Regions from separate parts of the Pseudovibrio sp. Tun.PSC04-5.I4 genome, predicted to be linked through region 1. Evidence: riboswitches for the same ligand, from Rfam matches in the RefSeq annotation. Region 1 holds a riboswitch; each other region holds the start of a gene.

The links. A riboswitch is a leader RNA that binds a small molecule or an ion and turns the genes downstream of it on or off. The one in region 1 is predicted to bind thiamine pyrophosphate.
Region 2: linked by a shared signal. The riboswitch ahead of BLS62_RS24580 (hydroxyethylthiazole kinase) and the one ahead of thiM (hydroxyethylthiazole kinase) in region 1 are both predicted to bind thiamine pyrophosphate.
Region 3: linked by a shared signal. The riboswitch ahead of BLS62_RS22440 (ABC transporter permease) and the one ahead of thiM (hydroxyethylthiazole kinase) in region 1 are both predicted to bind thiamine pyrophosphate.
Region 4: linked by a shared signal. The riboswitch ahead of thiC (phosphomethylpyrimidine synthase ThiC) and the one ahead of thiM (hydroxyethylthiazole kinase) in region 1 are both predicted to bind thiamine pyrophosphate.

The regions. Positions count from the first base shown of each region.
Region 1 covers NZ_FNLB01000006.1:2,733,331-2,737,612, forward strand. The annotation lists gene BLS62_RS17995 (endonuclease) at 1-320, shown strand, start outside; gene BLS62_RS18000 (phospholipase D-like domain-containing protein) at 403-1,488, shown strand; gene BLS62_RS18005 (tyrosine recombinase XerC) at 1,570-2,529, shown strand; TPP riboswitch at 2,589-2,693, shown strand; gene thiM (hydroxyethylthiazole kinase) at 2,766-3,578, shown strand; gene thiE (thiamine phosphate synthase) at 3,562-4,203, shown strand.
Region 2 covers NZ_FNLB01000006.1:4,168,109-4,172,390, reverse strand. The annotation lists gene BLS62_RS24590 (TRAP transporter substrate-binding protein) at 1-465, opposite strand, end outside; gene thiD (bifunctional hydroxymethylpyrimidine kinase/phosphomethylpyrimidine kinase) at 481-1,284, opposite strand; gene BLS62_RS24580 (hydroxyethylthiazole kinase) at 1,281-2,039, opposite strand; TPP riboswitch at 2,083-2,192, opposite strand; gene BLS62_RS24575 (Lrp/AsnC ligand binding domain-containing protein) at 2,379-2,615, shown strand; gene BLS62_RS24570 (xanthine dehydrogenase family protein molybdopterin-binding subunit) at 2,674-4,282, opposite strand, start outside.
Region 3 covers NZ_FNLB01000006.1:3,681,994-3,686,275, reverse strand. The annotation lists gene BLS62_RS22450 (CHASE2 domain-containing protein) at 1-349, shown strand, start outside; gene BLS62_RS22445 (ABC transporter substrate-binding protein) at 422-1,360, opposite strand; gene BLS62_RS22440 (ABC transporter permease) at 1,387-2,145, opposite strand; TPP riboswitch at 2,288-2,393, opposite strand; gene BLS62_RS22435 (RodZ family helix-turn-helix domain-containing protein) at 2,523-4,265, opposite strand.
Region 4 covers NZ_FNLB01000004.1:55,629-59,910, reverse strand. The annotation lists gene BLS62_RS03915 (FAD-dependent oxidoreductase) at 1-290, opposite strand, end outside; gene thiC (phosphomethylpyrimidine synthase ThiC) at 287-2,086, opposite strand; TPP riboswitch at 2,203-2,323, opposite strand; gene BLS62_RS03905 (NAD(P)H-dependent flavin oxidoreductase) at 2,488-3,567, opposite strand; gene BLS62_RS03900 (IclR family transcriptional regulator) at 3,945-4,282, shown strand, end outside.

The DNA of each region.
Region 1 (4,282 bases):
CTGTTGGTGAGTTAAACGGCGACCGCTCCAATTTCCGCATGGCAGTGATTGCCGGCGAAGAAAGAACCTACGGCGCTTGCGATTTCGAGATAGACCGCAAAAATAAAGTGGCCGAGCCAATGGTTACGACCCGCGGGGATATCGCCCGGATCTATTTTTACATGCAGTCCACTTACGACATGCCGTTGACTGATAATGAAGTAGAGATGTTTACCGATTGGATGAATGAAGATCCTGTCTCGGAAGAAGAGCAACTTCGTGATGCGCGTATTCTGGAGATACAGGGCAACTCAAATACACTGATCTCTGTCGGCTTCTAAACCCCTGCCCTTCCACCCTCATAAACCTGTACGGACAGAATGAATGCTGTGCGGTAACATTGCATGACAGTGGGAGGGTACAATGGCCGTTGAGACAGACAACTTGAAATTCCTCGTGGGACCGAGAGATGTTCTCGGTTCTGCTGCAGACAATCCCCTGGATGATCTTGAAGATGAGATCATCGCGTTTATTGATGCTGCGGAGGCCACTCTCAACATAGCCATTCAAGAAATTGACAATAAACGCATAACCAACGCAATTATCAACGCAAAGCGGCGCGGCGTGCGGGTGCGCGTGGTATCCGAGGCGGATTACTTAAGTGTGGATGAACCTGCTGATGATCCGCATACAAGTGACCCCCGTGTTGAAAACGAGATCAACCGGCAGCTTCATGCAGCTTTGCTGCGCTCTAAGGTTTGGGTTCGAACCGATTTTAACCCACGGATATTCCACCAGAAATTTATCATTCGCGATGGAACGGCTGTGCTTACAGGCTCCACGAACTTCACAGAAACCGGCACACATCGGAACCTGAACCACCTTCTGATTGTCAAAAACGAGGATGTCGCGAAGATCTTTGAGCGGGAATTTCGTGAGATAAAGAAGGGGAGATTTGGCCGTTACAGCGTTGATGAAGGCGAAACTGAGAATACACCCAAGGAAGTGATTGTTGACGACATCCGGGTGAAGGTTTGTTTTGCCCCAGACCATGCGCCGGAGATGGAAGTCACCAAACAGATGACGAAAGCTAAGGAACGCGTGGACTTCGCCATTTTCACCTTCTCCAAAAGCTCCGGCATTGATGATGCCATGTTGCTGTTGATGGAAGCAGGGCGGAAGGTGCGCGGAGCACTAGACGCGCGGCAAGGTGGACAGGATTGGGCGGCGACACGTCCGCTTGCTGATGCGGGTGCGGATCTCCATTTCGTGCGCGGGTCGAGCAAAATAGGCAAGCTGCATCATAAGCTTATGGTGATTGACGATAGTGTCATGATTGTCGGAAGCTTCAACTACACGGGACCTGCAAACCGATTTAACGATGAGAATATCGTGGTTCTGGGAGATTCCACAGTGCCAACAGAGAACCAAAAGCGGTTTGCGCTGGCGGCCCGGCAGGAGATTGACCGGATCATCAATGACCATGGTGAGCAGATCCGGGTTACGTAAATCCAGAATTGCGCTACGCAAATACGTGAATGGTTATTATTTGGTAACCATTCCGCTAGGATTCACCCCTACACTTTCCGCATGGCAAATTCCTTAGATAGCGGCGAAAACCTGCTGATCATCTGCAAACCAGATATCTCAGCAGCGATTGAAGACTGGATTGATCATCTCGGTTCCGAACGGCGATTGGCCGAACGAACACTGGAAGCCTATGAACGCGACATCCGCCAGTTCCTCAAATTCATGACGAGTTATGAAGGGGAACCGGTTGCCATAAAACACCTTGAGTCCTTGAAACCAAACGACTTTCGCGGTTTCCTCGCAACCCGGCGACGGGATGGAGCACAGACACGAACACTGGCGCGCGGACTGGCTGGCATCCGCTCCTTCCTCTCATTTCTAGAGGAGCGCGGCGAGGTAAATGCTGCTGGAGCAAGTGCTGTGCGTACTCCGCGTATTCCACGTAGCTTGCCAAAGCCTATTCCAGTTGAGGAAGCCAAGGCGATCGTCAGCAGTGACCTTTCCTTTGAGGACACGCCTTGGGTGGAAACCCGCAATGCAGCTGTGTTTACAATACTTTACGGGTGTGGATTACGTATTTCTGAGGCACTTTCACTTACTCCGGCATCCGCACCTAAAGGTGGCGATAAGTCCATTCGCATTCGTGGAAAGGGCAACAAAGAGCGGATCGTTCCGGTTCTGCCTATCGTCGTCGAGGCCATCGACGCCTACAAAGAGCAATGTCCCTTTGACCTTTCGGCAAACTCCTCATTATTCCGGGGGGTTAGAGGTGGTCCGTTGAATGCACGGATGATTCAGCTGGCCATGCAGAAGATCCGCGGCGCTCTTGGTTTGCCGGATACAGCAACACCTCATGCTCTGCGCCATTCCTTTGCGACGCATCTGCTTTCTGAGGGCGGAGATTTGCGAAGCATTCAGGAACTGCTGGGCCACGCTAGCCTTTCAACCACGCAAATCTATACGGAAGTGAACAGCGCTCGCCTGCTGGACGCCTACGACAAAGCACATCCTCGTCGTTGATAGTGTAGCTCACGCACGATCACCTGCTTGATCTCATGAGGGAGATCCCCTAGGGTTTGAGACGTGAAACGGGGTGCCTACAGCAGCTATGCTGGGGCTGAGATTATACTCGATGAACCTGATCTGGATAATGCCAGCGAAGGGAGCACTCACAATATGTTCTGGTTCGGTAATCCTAAAGCCGCACAAAGCCTTGGAACAATTGCTCTCTTTCGCCTAACAAGACCGAGGAAAATATGGGTCCTGTCGAAAGCGCTTGCGCAACTCTTTCTGCTATTCGTGAAAACAGTCCACTCGTTCACAATATGACGAATATTGTAGTCGCGAACACCACGGCCAATGCCCTACTTGCACTGGGCGCTTCCCCTGCCATGGTTGATGGACCTGAAGAAGCACCAGAGCTAGCGAGCGTGGCAGGCGCGCTTGTGGTGAATGTGGGAACTGTCACCCCTGCTCAAGCAGAAGCTATGAAGTTGGCAACAGCCGCCGCGCACAAAGCTGGCCGACCTTGGGTGCTGGATCCTGTAGCCGTTGGTGCCCTCACCTTCCGTACAAAACTGGCTATTGAGCTGCTTGAGAACAAGCCTAGTGTTATTCGCGGGAATGCTTCTGAAATCATGGCGTTAGCAGGACAAGGCAGTGGAGGCAAAGGCGTTGATAGCACCGATAGTTCCGATGCGGCACTTGCCAGCGCGAAGAGTTTAGCAAAACACACTGGTGCTGTTGTGGTTGTTTCCGGCCCTATTGATTTCATCACGGATGGCAAGCGGACTGCGCAGGTTGAAAACGGCGATGCCATGATGCCTTATGTCACCGGACTTGGTTGCACGGCTACGGCGCTCACAGGCGCGACTTTAGCAGTTTGCGACGACCCCTTTGATGCAGCTATTCACGCAATGGTTTACCTCGGTGTTGTTGGGGAAATTGCGGCGAAGGAAACGGCTGGTCCCGCAAGCTTGCAACTAGACATCATTAACGGCCTTTACCAATTGAACAACGACATTATTGAAACGACAGCGCGAGTGAAAATGCATGAAGCCGTTGCTTGATCTTTCAGTCTATCTGGTTCTGGGGCCACAAGACTGTCCCGGACAAGACCCCGTTGATGTGGCTGTTGCTTCTGCCAAAAGCGGGGCCACTGTTGTGCAGCTGCGCGATAAGACCGGCACCACGCGTGATCAAATCCAGCTGGCAGAACGGCTGATGGCGGCCCTGAAGCCGCTGAATGTGCCGCTGATCATCAATGATCGTGTTGACGTCGCTCTCGCAGTTGATGCGGATGGTGTACATGTTGGGCAAGACGACATGGATGCAACCAAGGTACGCGAGTTGATAGGCCCGGACAAGTTCCTCGGTTTATCTGTAAGCACTCAGGGTCAGTTAGATTCAGCAAACATTGAAGCCTGTGATTACCTTGGCATTGGCGCTTGCTACCCAACAAACAGCAAGGACGATGCTGCGGATGTTGGAATGCAGAACTTTTGCCACCTATCTGAACAAGCCAAACTCCCTGTTGTGGGCATTGGGGGAATCTCCCTTGCCAATGCAGGTGAAGTTATCGCGAGTGGCTCAGATGGTGTGGCAGTGATTTCAGCAATTTGTGGGGCTTCAGATGTTTCTGAGGCAACGAAAGAACTTAGATCTATCATTGCTTCAGCAAAAGACCTTAGGTGATAGGAAAAAACACGCATTTACTCCTCGCTGAGCCTATCTACATTGATATATGAGAGGACTAGGCGGGGAGCTTTTAGTC
Region 2 (4,282 bases), 1.4 Mb from region 1:
TTTAACGCCAAAGGGGAGGTAAAGTTCATCCCAAAGGTCCTGACCACCCATCTGGTCAATCCAGGCTGTATGCTCATGCGGCAACATACCAAAAGGAACAGTGGTAAAGAAAGCAGAGCCCGGCATCTTACCGACCCAATACATGGAGGCTGAATGCCCCATCTGAGCCGTATTGCTGGAAACCGCGTCAAACACTTCAAACGAAGGAACAAGCTCACCAGCGGCATGAAGGCGAACGCGTATACGGCCATTGCTCATGAGGTTGATGCGATCACAAATGCGTTGGGCAGACATACCCGGGCCCGGTAGATTTTTCGGCCAGCTGGTCACCATGCGCCATTCAATGGTAGGAGCAGCCTCTTGCGCCAGTGCCGGTGCGGCCAATACAACACCGCCTGCGGCAACCCCACCAGCAAAGCTTAGAGCTTGACGGCGTGTCAGAAATTGTTCTTTTTTATTGGTCATCAGGACCGCCCTTTGTTACTTAGACCAAAATTCATGAAAGTGGTGCACAGGCCCATGGCCTTCGCCAATATCCAGCGTGTCCGCAGCTTTGATCGCACGACTAATATAGTCTTTCGCCTCGCCAATCGCAGCGCCCAGCTCCAACCCTTTGGCGAGCCCGGCAGCAACAGCAGAAGACAGGGTACATCCTGTCCCATGTGTATTCTGCGTATTATAACGAGGAGCCGTATACCACTTTTCCGCCAAATGTGTGAGGTAAAGATCGTCACAGGTGTCGCCCGACCCATGTCCCCCCTTCAACAACACACCCTTAGCACCCATCTCCAACAGAGCTTTCGCCTGCATCAGCATATCTTCTCGGGAGTGCGCGACGGGTTGATCCAGCAACAAAGCCGCTTCCTGCATATTTGGCGTAATAAGATCCGCCAATGGAAACAACTTGTCCTTAAGGACTGAAATCGCTGAGTTTTGTAGCAAAACATCCCCGGAGGTCGCCACCATCACCGGATCAAGAACGACGCGCTTAACGCCATATTCCGTCAGCTTTGTGGCAACCACATCAATGACTGCAGGTTGAGACAACATCCCGATTTTGACAGCATTTACCTTAAGGTCAGAAAAGACCGCATCAATCTGCGCACCAACAAACTCCGGCGGCACATCATGGATACCGCTTACGCCCTTGGTGTTTTGAGCCGTTAAGGCGCTCAGCACGCTGGCGCCATAAACGCCAAGGGCTGAAAACGTCTTCAAATCTGCCTGAATACCAGCTCCGCCACCTGAGTCTGACCCAGCTATCGTGACTGCAATTGCACTCATCCGGCCAATTCTCCACTCTTATTCTTAATTATGTCCAACTTCACATGCTGCCCAAATTGATCAGCATTGAGCCCATAGATGCTATCGATAAAAGCTGGCGCGAAACTTCCCGGACCATTCGCATTGGCTGCGGCAAGTTCGCCGCAAACCCCATAAATGGCAAGGCCCGCCAACACTGCCAGCTCTTTATCAGGCTCAACCGCTGCAAAACCGGCAAGCACACCACCAAGTGCACAGCCAACAGCCGTCACCTTGTCCATAAACGGATGACCATTGCGCACAAGCCAAGCCTCATCCTTACCAAGAACAAAATCCTCTACCCCAGTACGCGCCACCAATGTTTGCGCACCAACACAGAGTTTAAGGCTATCAAGCTCAGCGCTATTGGCTTTCAGGATAGAAATGTTCTGCTTTAGGATATCCTGCGCAAATTCCAATCGGATGGAAGAACGGTCCACTTTCACGGGGTCAAGCACAACAGGAATGGAACGCTCTACAGCCACATCCAGCGCAAGGCGAATTCCATGCCGGCGTTTCCCATCCAGTGTTCCCAGATTAATCAACAAGCCATCAACGCCAGCCGTGAAGATCGGGATTTCATCATGGGAGGATGTCATAGACGGTACGATGTTACAGGCCAACATCACATTTGCGGTAAAATTTTGCGCAACTGAGTTGGTAAGGCAATGCACACGAACACCGCGCTCACGCACGGTTTCAAAAACCTGCCATAGGTCCTCTGTTTTATAAGCCATCTCGCTTGCGCTCCCTCTTCCTAAATCGGTGGGAACGACACTACAGGTAATCATCCCAATTCCCTCCGCCGGCACAATCCGGATCAGGTTCTAGGAGTTGGCACAGTTGCCTCTCAGCCGTCATCTTAAAATCCGGCACCCCCATTGGTGAGTTATTTTGCTAGCAAACCGGACTCAGAACTGCAAGAGAAAACACGCAGACACCTCATTGAAGCAACTGGGGGTAGATCTTTCTTAAAAAACGCAAAAGCTTGCAAGAATACGCAACTTCACCGCAAAATGCCCACAAAACCACGCAAACTCAAAATTGAGCTTACGGGACAGAAGGATAGCACTATTATGATTCCGTTCTTTGTGAAAATTAAGTGCCAGTTGGGCAAAACCTATCTGGTCGCCAACGCCATTGCGGATGCGGAAATCGCTTCGGAAATTTACTCCACCTCCGGCGACTATGATCTACTGGCAAAGTTTTACATCAATGACGATGACGACATCGGCCACTTCGTCGCTGAGAAGGTTCAAGTCTTTGAAGGCATTCAGGACACAAAGACCATTATCACCTTTAAGGCATTCTAAATATTAAAGAAAACAGGCGGAGCAACATCAATCCGCCTGCTTCTGATTTACGAAATACTTAGCCTTGAGCCTGCTGAAGAGCGCTCCAGACCTTCACCGGTGTTGCAGGCATATCCACCTCATCAAGACCGGCATTCTTCCGAAGCGCATACATCACTGCGTTCATCACAGCAGGCGCTGCTCCAATAGATCCAGCCTCACCAGCACCTTTAATGCCCAGCGCATTTGTCGTCGACGGAACATTGTTCGTCGAGAAGTCAAAACTCGGCAAATTATCAGCACGCGCAATATGATAGTCCATATAGGATGCACTCAGCAGCTGTCCGGTTTCGTCATAAACGGTGTTCTCATACAACGCCTGCGAGATCGCTTGCCCAGCTCCGCCATGCACTTGTCCGGCGAGTAACATCGGATTCACGGTCACACCGAAATCATCAACGATTACATACTTTAAGATCTCAGTCTTACCGGTTTCCGGGTCAATTTCCAGCTCACAGATATGAGTTCCGTTGGGATATGTACACTCATCCTGCATCACCTTCTCAGCTGCACTCAACTGTTCAGGTAAAGATCCGGCAATATCAACAAGACTGATCTGCTGATCAGTCCCGACAACACGAACATGCCCATCTTCAAGTTCAAGATCAGCAACACCAACCTCTAACTTCTCACTGGCTATCTCTTTGATTTTACGCACCAAAGTTTCAGAGGCAGCTTTCACAGAGGTCAGTCCAAGCGGAATACTACGCGACCCGCCAGTACCACCACCAGTCCTCACCCGGTCCGTATCACCTTGAACCATCTCCACCTGATCCAGTTGCAAACCCAGTTGCTCGGCAACAACCTGACCATACGCCGTCGCATGACCCTGCCCATTGCTCTGCGTTCCAATCAACAATGTGACCGAGCCGTTTTTGTTCAACTCCAATGTTGCTTCCTCGCCGCCAGCAAACGCACAGGCTTCAACATAGGTCGCCATACCAATACCGCGGTACAGCCCATTCGCTTTGCTTTCTGCTTCACGCTCAGCAAAACCAGCATAACCTACTGTTTCCAAAGCCTTTGTCAGATGGACGTCGAACTCTCCAGTATCATACATCCGGCCCAGCGCCGTTGTGTAAGGCAAAGCTTCAGAACTGATAAAGCTCTTGCGGCGGAACTCAGCCGGATCAACACCAGTCTCAAACGCAGCTTTATCAACAAGCCGTTCCAGCACATACGCAGCTTCTGGACGACCAGCACCACGGAACGCATCAACGGGAACAGTGTTGGTGTAAACCCCTGTCGCTTCAACCCAAGTACCGGGGATATCATAAAGCCCGGAGGTCATCGTGATGCCGATAGAAGGAATACCCGGACCAAACTCGTGCAAGTAAGCTCCCATATCCGCGATGACATGAACCTTAAGCCCAATCATCTTGCCATCCGCATCAAGCGCCAGCTCAGCTTCTGAAACGTTGTCACGCCCTTGTGCATCAGACATGAAATGCTCAGTGCGCTCCTGCAGCCATTTTACAGGCCGCCCCAACCGCTTAGCGGCAACGAGGCAGAGCGGATACTCAAGGTAAGTGAACATCTTAGTGCCAAAACCACCACCCACATCCGGCGTCACAACACGCAAATCTTTGGGATCAATGCCGAGGATATTTTTGGTAATGAGGTCACGC
Region 3 (4,282 bases), 950 kb from region 1:
AGCAGCTGGTCACAATCTGCTTATTTGCGAGACCACACGCGGTCATATGCAAGAACTGGCAACACTGGAAACAGTGCCGGTGAAGATCGGGCACTATCAGATCCGCGCCTTTGCACTTCTCGGAGATCCATCCATGGCTTTTTCTGAGGCTTTCCTGAAACTCAAGAACATTCATTGCAATATGGCTCATGCTTTATTCGAGGAAGCAGACCGGAAAAAAGCGCTTACGCTGCTGGATGAATGCAAATCCCTTGCTGATGAAAGCCACGCACCAATTTACGCAGCCTTTGAGAAACACATCCTGAGTGACCTATCGCTCAATGAAACACTCAAGGATGCAGCGCAGTAACGGCATTTAGCCTACAAATAAAAAGAGCCCCCGAAACTCGGAGGCTCAATATTTAGTTTAGACTTAGAAGCCTTAGCGCAATTCAACTGCGTAGGTCTCAACAGGGGGAGCTGTTTTAATCAACCCCTGCTCCAGCAAGAAGTTCGCAAAACGCTCATAACGACCATTGTCCATGGCAGCTGGGCGGCTTGCGAAGCGTGGCAAAGTATCGGCCCATGCTCGCTTGTTCAGCTCATCATCAAGATTTGGGTAAACCTCAAGGAAGCCTTTCCATGAGTCATCAGGGTTGTTGAGCAGGTAAACGGTTGCCGCTTCAATCGCATTGATGAATTTCTTCAGGCGTGGATCATCCAGTTTGTCTTTGTGAGCCACATAAATCAGCTCATCATAAACCGGCACGCCATTCTCTTCCGGGTAGAACGCACGGCCTTTCGCGCCTTCAATTTCCATCTGGTTCAGCTCAAAGTTACGGTAGCCGCCAATCACCGCATCAACCTGGCCAGCCATCAAAGCAGGAGACAGAGAGAAGTTCACATTGATCAGCTCAACATCATCAATCGAAACGCCAGCGCTGGACAGCATCTTGCCCAACATCGCACTTTCAAAGCCGGAGGTAGAATAACCAATACGCTTGCCTTTAAGGTCAGCCAATGTCTTGATCGGCCCATTTTCCAGAACAATCAGAGTGTTAAGCGGCGTGGCAACCAGTGTCCCGATACGCACCAAAGGCAGACCCGCATCGATTTGCGGGTGAAGCGTCTGCTGATAGGAGACGGCAATATCGCCCTGTCCTGCTGCAACAAGCTTTGGTGGCATAGAAGGATCAGCTGGCTCAATCAGCTCAACATCAAGGCCTTCTTTTTCAAAGAAACCACGTGCCTGCGCAACGATAATTGGCGCGTGGTCGGCGTTCGCAAACCAATCCAACAACACAGTCAGCTTATCAGAAGCCTGTACCTGAAGCGTACTGGCAAGCAGCGCTGCCCCAAACAACATACCCAGTTTTTTCATAGACATACGTCCTCATACTCTGAGATCTAAATCTCTTTTTGCCAGTAGATCATCCGAGAAGTGGCAAATTCAACAATGGCCCGAAGGCCCAAAACCATCACCGCAAGCAAAATCAGCGCTGCAAACATCGTCGCCGTCTGCATCCGCGCATTTGCCTGCAGCATGATGAAAGCCAATCCACCTTTTGCACCAACCCATTCACCAACCACCGCACCAATTGGCGCAAACACCGCTGCAATCCGCATACCAGAGGCCAGCGAAGGTAACGCGGCTGGAATACGAATAAAACGGAGTGTTTGCCACCGGTTAAGCCGGTGCAGTTTCCCAAGATCCAGCAGAGCAAAATCTGTTCGCCGCAACCCGTCATAAAACGTCGAGGTCACAGAAAAGAAGATGACAAGAACCGCCATCACGACCTTTGAGGCGAGGCCAAAGCCAAACCACAACACCAGCAAGGGTGCGATCGCAAACACAGGAAGAGATTGAGTGGCTGTAATAGGAGGTAACAAAAACTGACGCGCTTTGTGCGACATACTCAGCAACAGAGCCAAAGACGCCCCTGCACTCACGCCAAAAATGAAACCCAGAAGTGTTTCATAAGCCGTGATGCTTGCATGATGCAGCAAAAAAGCACCTTGGTTGAGAAAGGCGATGTAAACCGCAGCCGGAGGCGGCAATAGAAACGGAGGGATCTCCCAAATCCGAACCACTACATCCCACAGCACAACAAAAACCAACAACCCGAATACTGTCCGGGAAACACGTTTAAGAACTCGCTTCAGCATTCCACCCCCTCACAAGAAGGGATTAAGGCCCAATTGAAAGCTCGGGACGCTTTCAAAACAGCGGAGCTCTTTATGGCTCTCATGGAATTTTTAAACATAGGATCTCCTAGGTCAGCAACTTGCAAACATGGAGATCCGGGAATAATGGCTCAGGTCCCGTCCCTTCGCCGGAATTACCCGGATCAGGTTCAAAGGGTTAGCTCATGGCAATCTCAGCTTTTCAAAGAAAAGCACCCCTCGGAATAGCGAGGAACATGCGCGTTTCTACGAAAGTTTGCAAGGAGATTTTCAAACCCGGGGGACAACTGCAATGGAAAAGACCCCACCTCAAAACAAGGAAGGGCCTTTCAAAATTTGTCTAAATTGCTGAAATCAGGTTACTTCCAGCTCTGAATTGCCTGTGCGATAACTTTGTTGCCGCTCACACCTTTTTCAAAGGTAAGCATTGCACGACGACCACTGTTGTAAAGCAATGGAACATCAATCCACTCACGCTCCATAAGCCGCTTCAAATTCTTCGTTTTTTCCTCTTCACTGTCGGAAAGAGCGATCCAGAACAGTGTATCCGAGACTTTAACTGCTGCCCCATCCAATGGATCACCAGCTTCAGATTCAGTTTTCTTCATGATCAGGCCCGGAACCTTTTCAACGCCCTTGCCGTCAAACCCTTCCGGGAACATGAAGTTCAACTCCAAAAGGTGACTTGCTGGCAAAGATTTGTCGTTGTTCGGCTTCAGCGTCATCTCGACAGATAAATTGCGGGAAGGCAGTGACGCGACAGCCTTAATCATAGAAGCGCCATCAGAGTCTTCCAAAGACCAGACCACATTGCCGCGCGATGCTGACCCGGACGCCCCTTGCGTCAAAGCTTCCTCATAAAGGATGCTCTGCTGGGCAACAGGAGAAACGGTGGCCTGAGTTGTAATCGTCTCAGCCCGAGGCACCGAATTGGTTTTTACGGCCGCGTTCTGTTGCTCAGGCTCTTTCACCGGCAATACTTGCGCAACTGGAACAGCTGTTTCACGCGTGCCAACAACTTTGGCCGGAGACGTGCCGCTTGCAGGTTCAGCTGGCGTCGCGCTCGAGGAATTTCGCGTAATTCGCGTCGTTGTCACGCGCGTCGCATCAGGCGAGACCATGGCCCCATCTTCCGGTTCCAACAGGCGTTCTGTATTCTTTTTTGGAGACCGTTCAGGCTCAACACGAAGAGGTTCATTCTCATCGATTGGCGTGCCAATCGTCTCAGAACTATCAGCACCTTCAACAGGCAACAATGTTGATAAAATCAGATCACGCTGACTGTAAACGCCAGCAGCTGCGCCGAGAATGAGAAGTAAGACAATAATCATGCTCACAAAACGGCGTGTGTTAGAAGGCTTCAAGCCTTCTTCCTGCTCAATCGCATCGCCAACACGTTGCGCAACAACAGGCTTGCGAGAGGAGGCAGGTTTGCGGCCAGCCTTTGGCGCAACCTTCGCAGGCTCCTCAATTTCAGGAGCCGACTTAGAGCGTGTTTCCAACTTTGTGCGGCGTGCTTCACCTGGAACCCAGGCACGCTCTTCCGCATTTGTTTTTACAGACCCCTTGGTCGGAAGCGAGGAAGCAGGCTCACGTGTCCCGCTATCACCCATACCATCAAGCTCTGGTTCACGGCGCGCTTTGGAAGCTCCCGGCAGCTGATCGCGGGCAATTTGATTGGCCTGATGTGCAGCATTGCCAAGATCTTGAGCAGCGCGAACCGCTTCCTTAAACACATCAGTTTTATGCGGAGGTGCTTTAGGCCCGGCAGATGCTGGTGTTTCTGGAGCGGAAGGACCCGCTTGCGGTGTTCGTGTAGACGGCGCACGCGGAACAGGTTGCCCCGCAGGCGCAGCAGGAGCGGCTTTTGGCCGCCCCAATCCGAGTGACTCACGAGCAGCTTCCGCTTCGACCTTGCGGATCGCTTCTTCAAGCTTCAGCTGCTCCTCAGTGATTTGGGAGGGCGTAAGCGGCGGATCATAGCTTTTAAGCTGCTTTACAATAGCATTACGCGCGCGTTGATAAACAGCACGTCTGGCTGAGCCAGTGTTCTCTTGTAAACCAGAGACCGCTTTTCTTAGAACGGAATTGTAGTCCGCCATTTAACTGCCCAATGCCC
Region 4 (4,282 bases), on a different contig from region 1:
AATCGTGTCAACTCAGCACGGTCGCGAGGCGGGGAAACAACAAGTGTTCCCCGGCGGATGACGGGAGTAACCTTCGCCCACCAGTCCACTGCAGTTACTCCAAGGGTCACAACGTCTTCTTCAGAACTTTCGCGCTCGCAATAGGGAGCTAGCATTCCCCCGGCAAACCGGGCAACGCTGTTTTCACCGGGGCCTTCTCCAAGCTCATATACCCTTACGCCTCTGCCCCGTTTGGCAAGCTCATAGGCTGAGGCAAGACCTGCAAGGCCTGCACCTGCGATTGTGATCATTCACTTGGCTCCAGAACGGGCATGTAAAGTTCGCCGTCATCGCGGAATTTCGCGGCCATAGCTTCCATGCCTTCTTTCTGCGCTTCCGCACGAATATCGTGAGAAATCCGCATGGAACAGAACTTAGGTCCGCACATTGAGCAAAAATGCGCAACTTTGTGAGCGTCCTTTGGCAAGGTTTGGTCATGAAATTCACGTGCTGTATCCGGGTCCAGTGAAAGGTTGAACTGGTCTTCCCAACGGAACTCAAACCGTGCACGGGAAAGAGCATCATCACGCCGCTGTGCCCCCGGCAAACCTTTGGCAAGATCGGCTGCATGGGCAGCAATCTTGTAGGTTATGACACCGGTTTTTACGTCATCACGATCAGGCAGACCTAAATGCTCTTTTGGGGTGACATAGCAAAGCATGGCACAGCCGAACCAGCCAATCATGGCTGCACCTATTCCCGAGGTGATGTGATCATAACCCGGTGCAATATCGGTGGTGAGAGGTCCAAGCGTATAGAATGGAGCTTCGTGGCAGCATTCCAGCTGCTTATCCATATTTTCTTTAATTTTGTGCATGGCCACATGGCCCGGCCCTTCAATCATCACCTGACAGTCTTTGGCCCAAGCAATCTTAGTTAGCTCACCAAGTGTTTCAAGTTCTGCAAACTGCGCTTCGTCGTTTGCATCTGCAATGGAACCGGGGCGCAGGCCATCTCCAAGAGAAAAGCTCACATCGTATTGACGGCAAATATCGCAGATCTCATCAAAGCGCTCATAAAGAAAGCTCTCCTTGTGATGATGCAGGCACCACTTGGCCATGATGGATCCACCGCGTGAGACAATACCGGTCACTCGATTGACCGTCATTGGAACCATATGCAAGCGAACGCCGGCATGGATCGTGAAGTAATCGACGCCCTGTTCCGCTTGTTCAATCAGTGTGTCACGGAAGACTTCCCAGGTTAGATCTTCTGCTATGCCGTTGACCTTCTCCAGCGCCTGATAAAGCGGCACCGTACCAATTGGAACGGGGCTGTTGCGGATGATCCATTCTCTAGTGTTATGGATGTTACGTCCGGTAGATAGGTCCATCACAGTGTCCGCACCCCAGCGGATTGCCCAGACCATCTTGTCAACTTCCTCTTCCATAGAGGAGGTTACGGCTGACGTGCCCATGTTTGCATTGATCTTTACGAGGAAGTTTCGGCCAATGATCATTGGCTCGCTCTCTGGATGGTTGATGTTAGCAGGAATAATCGCTCGGCCAGCAGCAACCTCACTGCGTACAAACTCGGCGGTAACATAGTCTGGAATGTTTGCCCCCCAGTCATTGCCTGACCGCTCTTCAGCAACGGATTCTCGCATCTGGTTTTCACGAATGGAGATGAATTCCATTTCTGGGGTGATTAGGCCTGCACGTGCATAAGCAAGCTGGGTAACAGCTTTATCACCCTTCCCGCGAAGAGGGATTGGTTTAACCGGAAACTCCGGAGTCAAACGATCGCCTTGAACAAAGCCGTTGTCTGCTGGCTTGATATCGCGCCCTACATACACCTCTGTATCATTGCGCGCTTCAATCCACTGGCGCCTTAACGGAGTTAGCCCCTGACAGATACCTGTTCGAACCTTAGGGTCTGTGTAGGGACCTGAGCTGTCATAAACCGGAAGTGGTGGTTCGCCAGCTGTTGGGTGAACCGAAATCTCACGCATTGGAACGCGGATATCTGGGTGCAAAGATCCTTCTACGTAGATTTTGCGGGAAGCAGGCAAACCGCCTTTTGTAATTTGGGGATTTGGGATGTTCATTGTGGTGCTCCTCAAGTCAACAACTCGAAAAAGACACCAGATGAATTTTGGCTGGGAAACAGACAGGAATACCCTGCTTGCTGGATTGCGCCGTTACAAAAGAAAATCCCGGTGGGATGCACACAATCCTCGCTTCCTACGCCAGTATCAACTGGGTCAGGTTCAAAGGGTCGCGTCGCCGAGCTTTCGCTCCGTCAGCCTCTCAGTCTCCTAAGTGAGACTCCCCTGCATGCGTTTTAGCTAGAACGATTATGAACAACTGTCAAGGCAACCTTATTGAGACGGTGCCGTCACATTAACCTGAAGACGAGTCCAAAATCCCGCACTGAACACATTTTAGAGGGCTATCAACTTAACCTGAAATTGGCCGCGCGTATTTGGCTGCTCTGTTGATTGATCGTTCAGGCGTCCACCATTGATTTCAGCCGTTGCACCGCATCATTCGCTAATTTCTGAGTGAGCGCGTGTGCCCCAATTTCAATAGACAACGCTCCAGCCTGTCCGGCCCAAAGTGAACTAAAATCAGTACTACCTTTGGTTTCAGCGCCCGCTTTTAACGGCGCAAGGGCATCTCCGGCTCTTGGGAAAGCTGGAGCTATGTCGGACACTGGTCCATTCTCACGCATCATCCGATTCATAATTCCGCGGGCTGGCCTACCTGAAAATACGTTGGTTATCGCTGTATTATCGACACTGGTTGTTTTTAGCGCTGCTCGATGCAGATCAGAAATGAGCGATTCCGGTGTGAGGAGATAAGCCGTGCCGATTTGAACTGCAGTTGCACCGAGTAAAAAAGCAGCAGCCACACCTCGACCATCGGCGATGCCGCCCGTTGCAATAACCGGCACATTAACCGCATCAACAGTCTGCGGGACTAGAGCAAAGGTGCTTGTTTGAGTGGCAATATCATCAGTTAAAAACATGCTACGGTGCCCGCCGGCTTCGTAGCCTTGGGCGATAATAGCATCACAGCCCTTAGCCTCCAGAAAGCAGGCTTCTTTAACCGTTGTTGCGCAACCTAGAATAACAGCACCACTCGCTTTGACACGATCAAGCAAAGCTTCGCTTGGTACACCGAAATGAAAGCTGACAATTTCAGGCTTGAGATCTTCGACGACCTCGCACATTGCTTCATTGAAGGGAAGGCGATCTACGGCGGTAGCAGCTGCGTTGTGATCTAATCCCAATTCCTCATAGTAAGGCAAAAGGTGCTGCTTCCAGGTGTTCACACGCAGGGGATCAGGTGTCGGGGGGATATGGCAAAAGAAATTAACGTTTAAAGGTTTGTCGGTCTGCTCTCGAAAGGCCTCGATCTCGGCACGCATCTTGTCGATGCCGAGCATGGCGCAAGGAAGTGAACCTAAACCACCAGCTTTGGCCACGGCAACAGCCATCTTAGAATCGCTTGCCGCCGCCATCGGCGCTTGAATGATCGGCAGCTCAATGCCCAAAAGATCGAGTAGTTTAGAGTTGAGTCGCATGAAAATTTCTCCCTATGCTATGGCGTGTTATGAACTTGACACTCTCTCACCTCGTCAACTTCGTTGTTTTTCGAAGGAGCTGCGTTTTCGTTGCGCTCTGGTTTCGCTCGTAATGTATTCTGCAATTCCAGAATTAATTACTGAGCGAAAAGACATAGAACGGCTCCTCCATCCAAGAACGAGGTGAAATATTAACCTGCCATTTTCCTTGCCGCAACGAGGCGTTTGATTGATGTTTGCAGAACCTGCGAGCACTCAGTGACGCATATTCGCAGGACATAAGCCGCAAAAACCCACTTTCACTCTGTCAAATCTTACGGGTTGCCGGGTAATCTTTTCTCAGAATACGCTTCAAACGTCCGTAATGTGAGAATCTCATGCAGGAACGTTTGATACAGCTGCTGGAATCTGTTGCTGGAGCCGCCAAGCCGGTCAGTGCGAACGACCTTGCGCAGATGACCAAGCTGCCCAGAGCAACGATCTATCGGAATCTGTCGTCCCTGCTCCACTGCGGTTTTCTGGATGAGGTAGAGGACTGTAAACGGTATGTTCTGGGTATCCGGTTCATCAAAATTGCCCTCACCGGAAAATCAGAGTCTCATGTGATCAAAGCTGTCTCTGCTATGATCCACCGGATTGTGATTGAACTTGGGGAGACGGCTTTTCTGGCACGATATCGTGGTGGCCGGGTGGTCCTGATTCATATTGAGCCTCC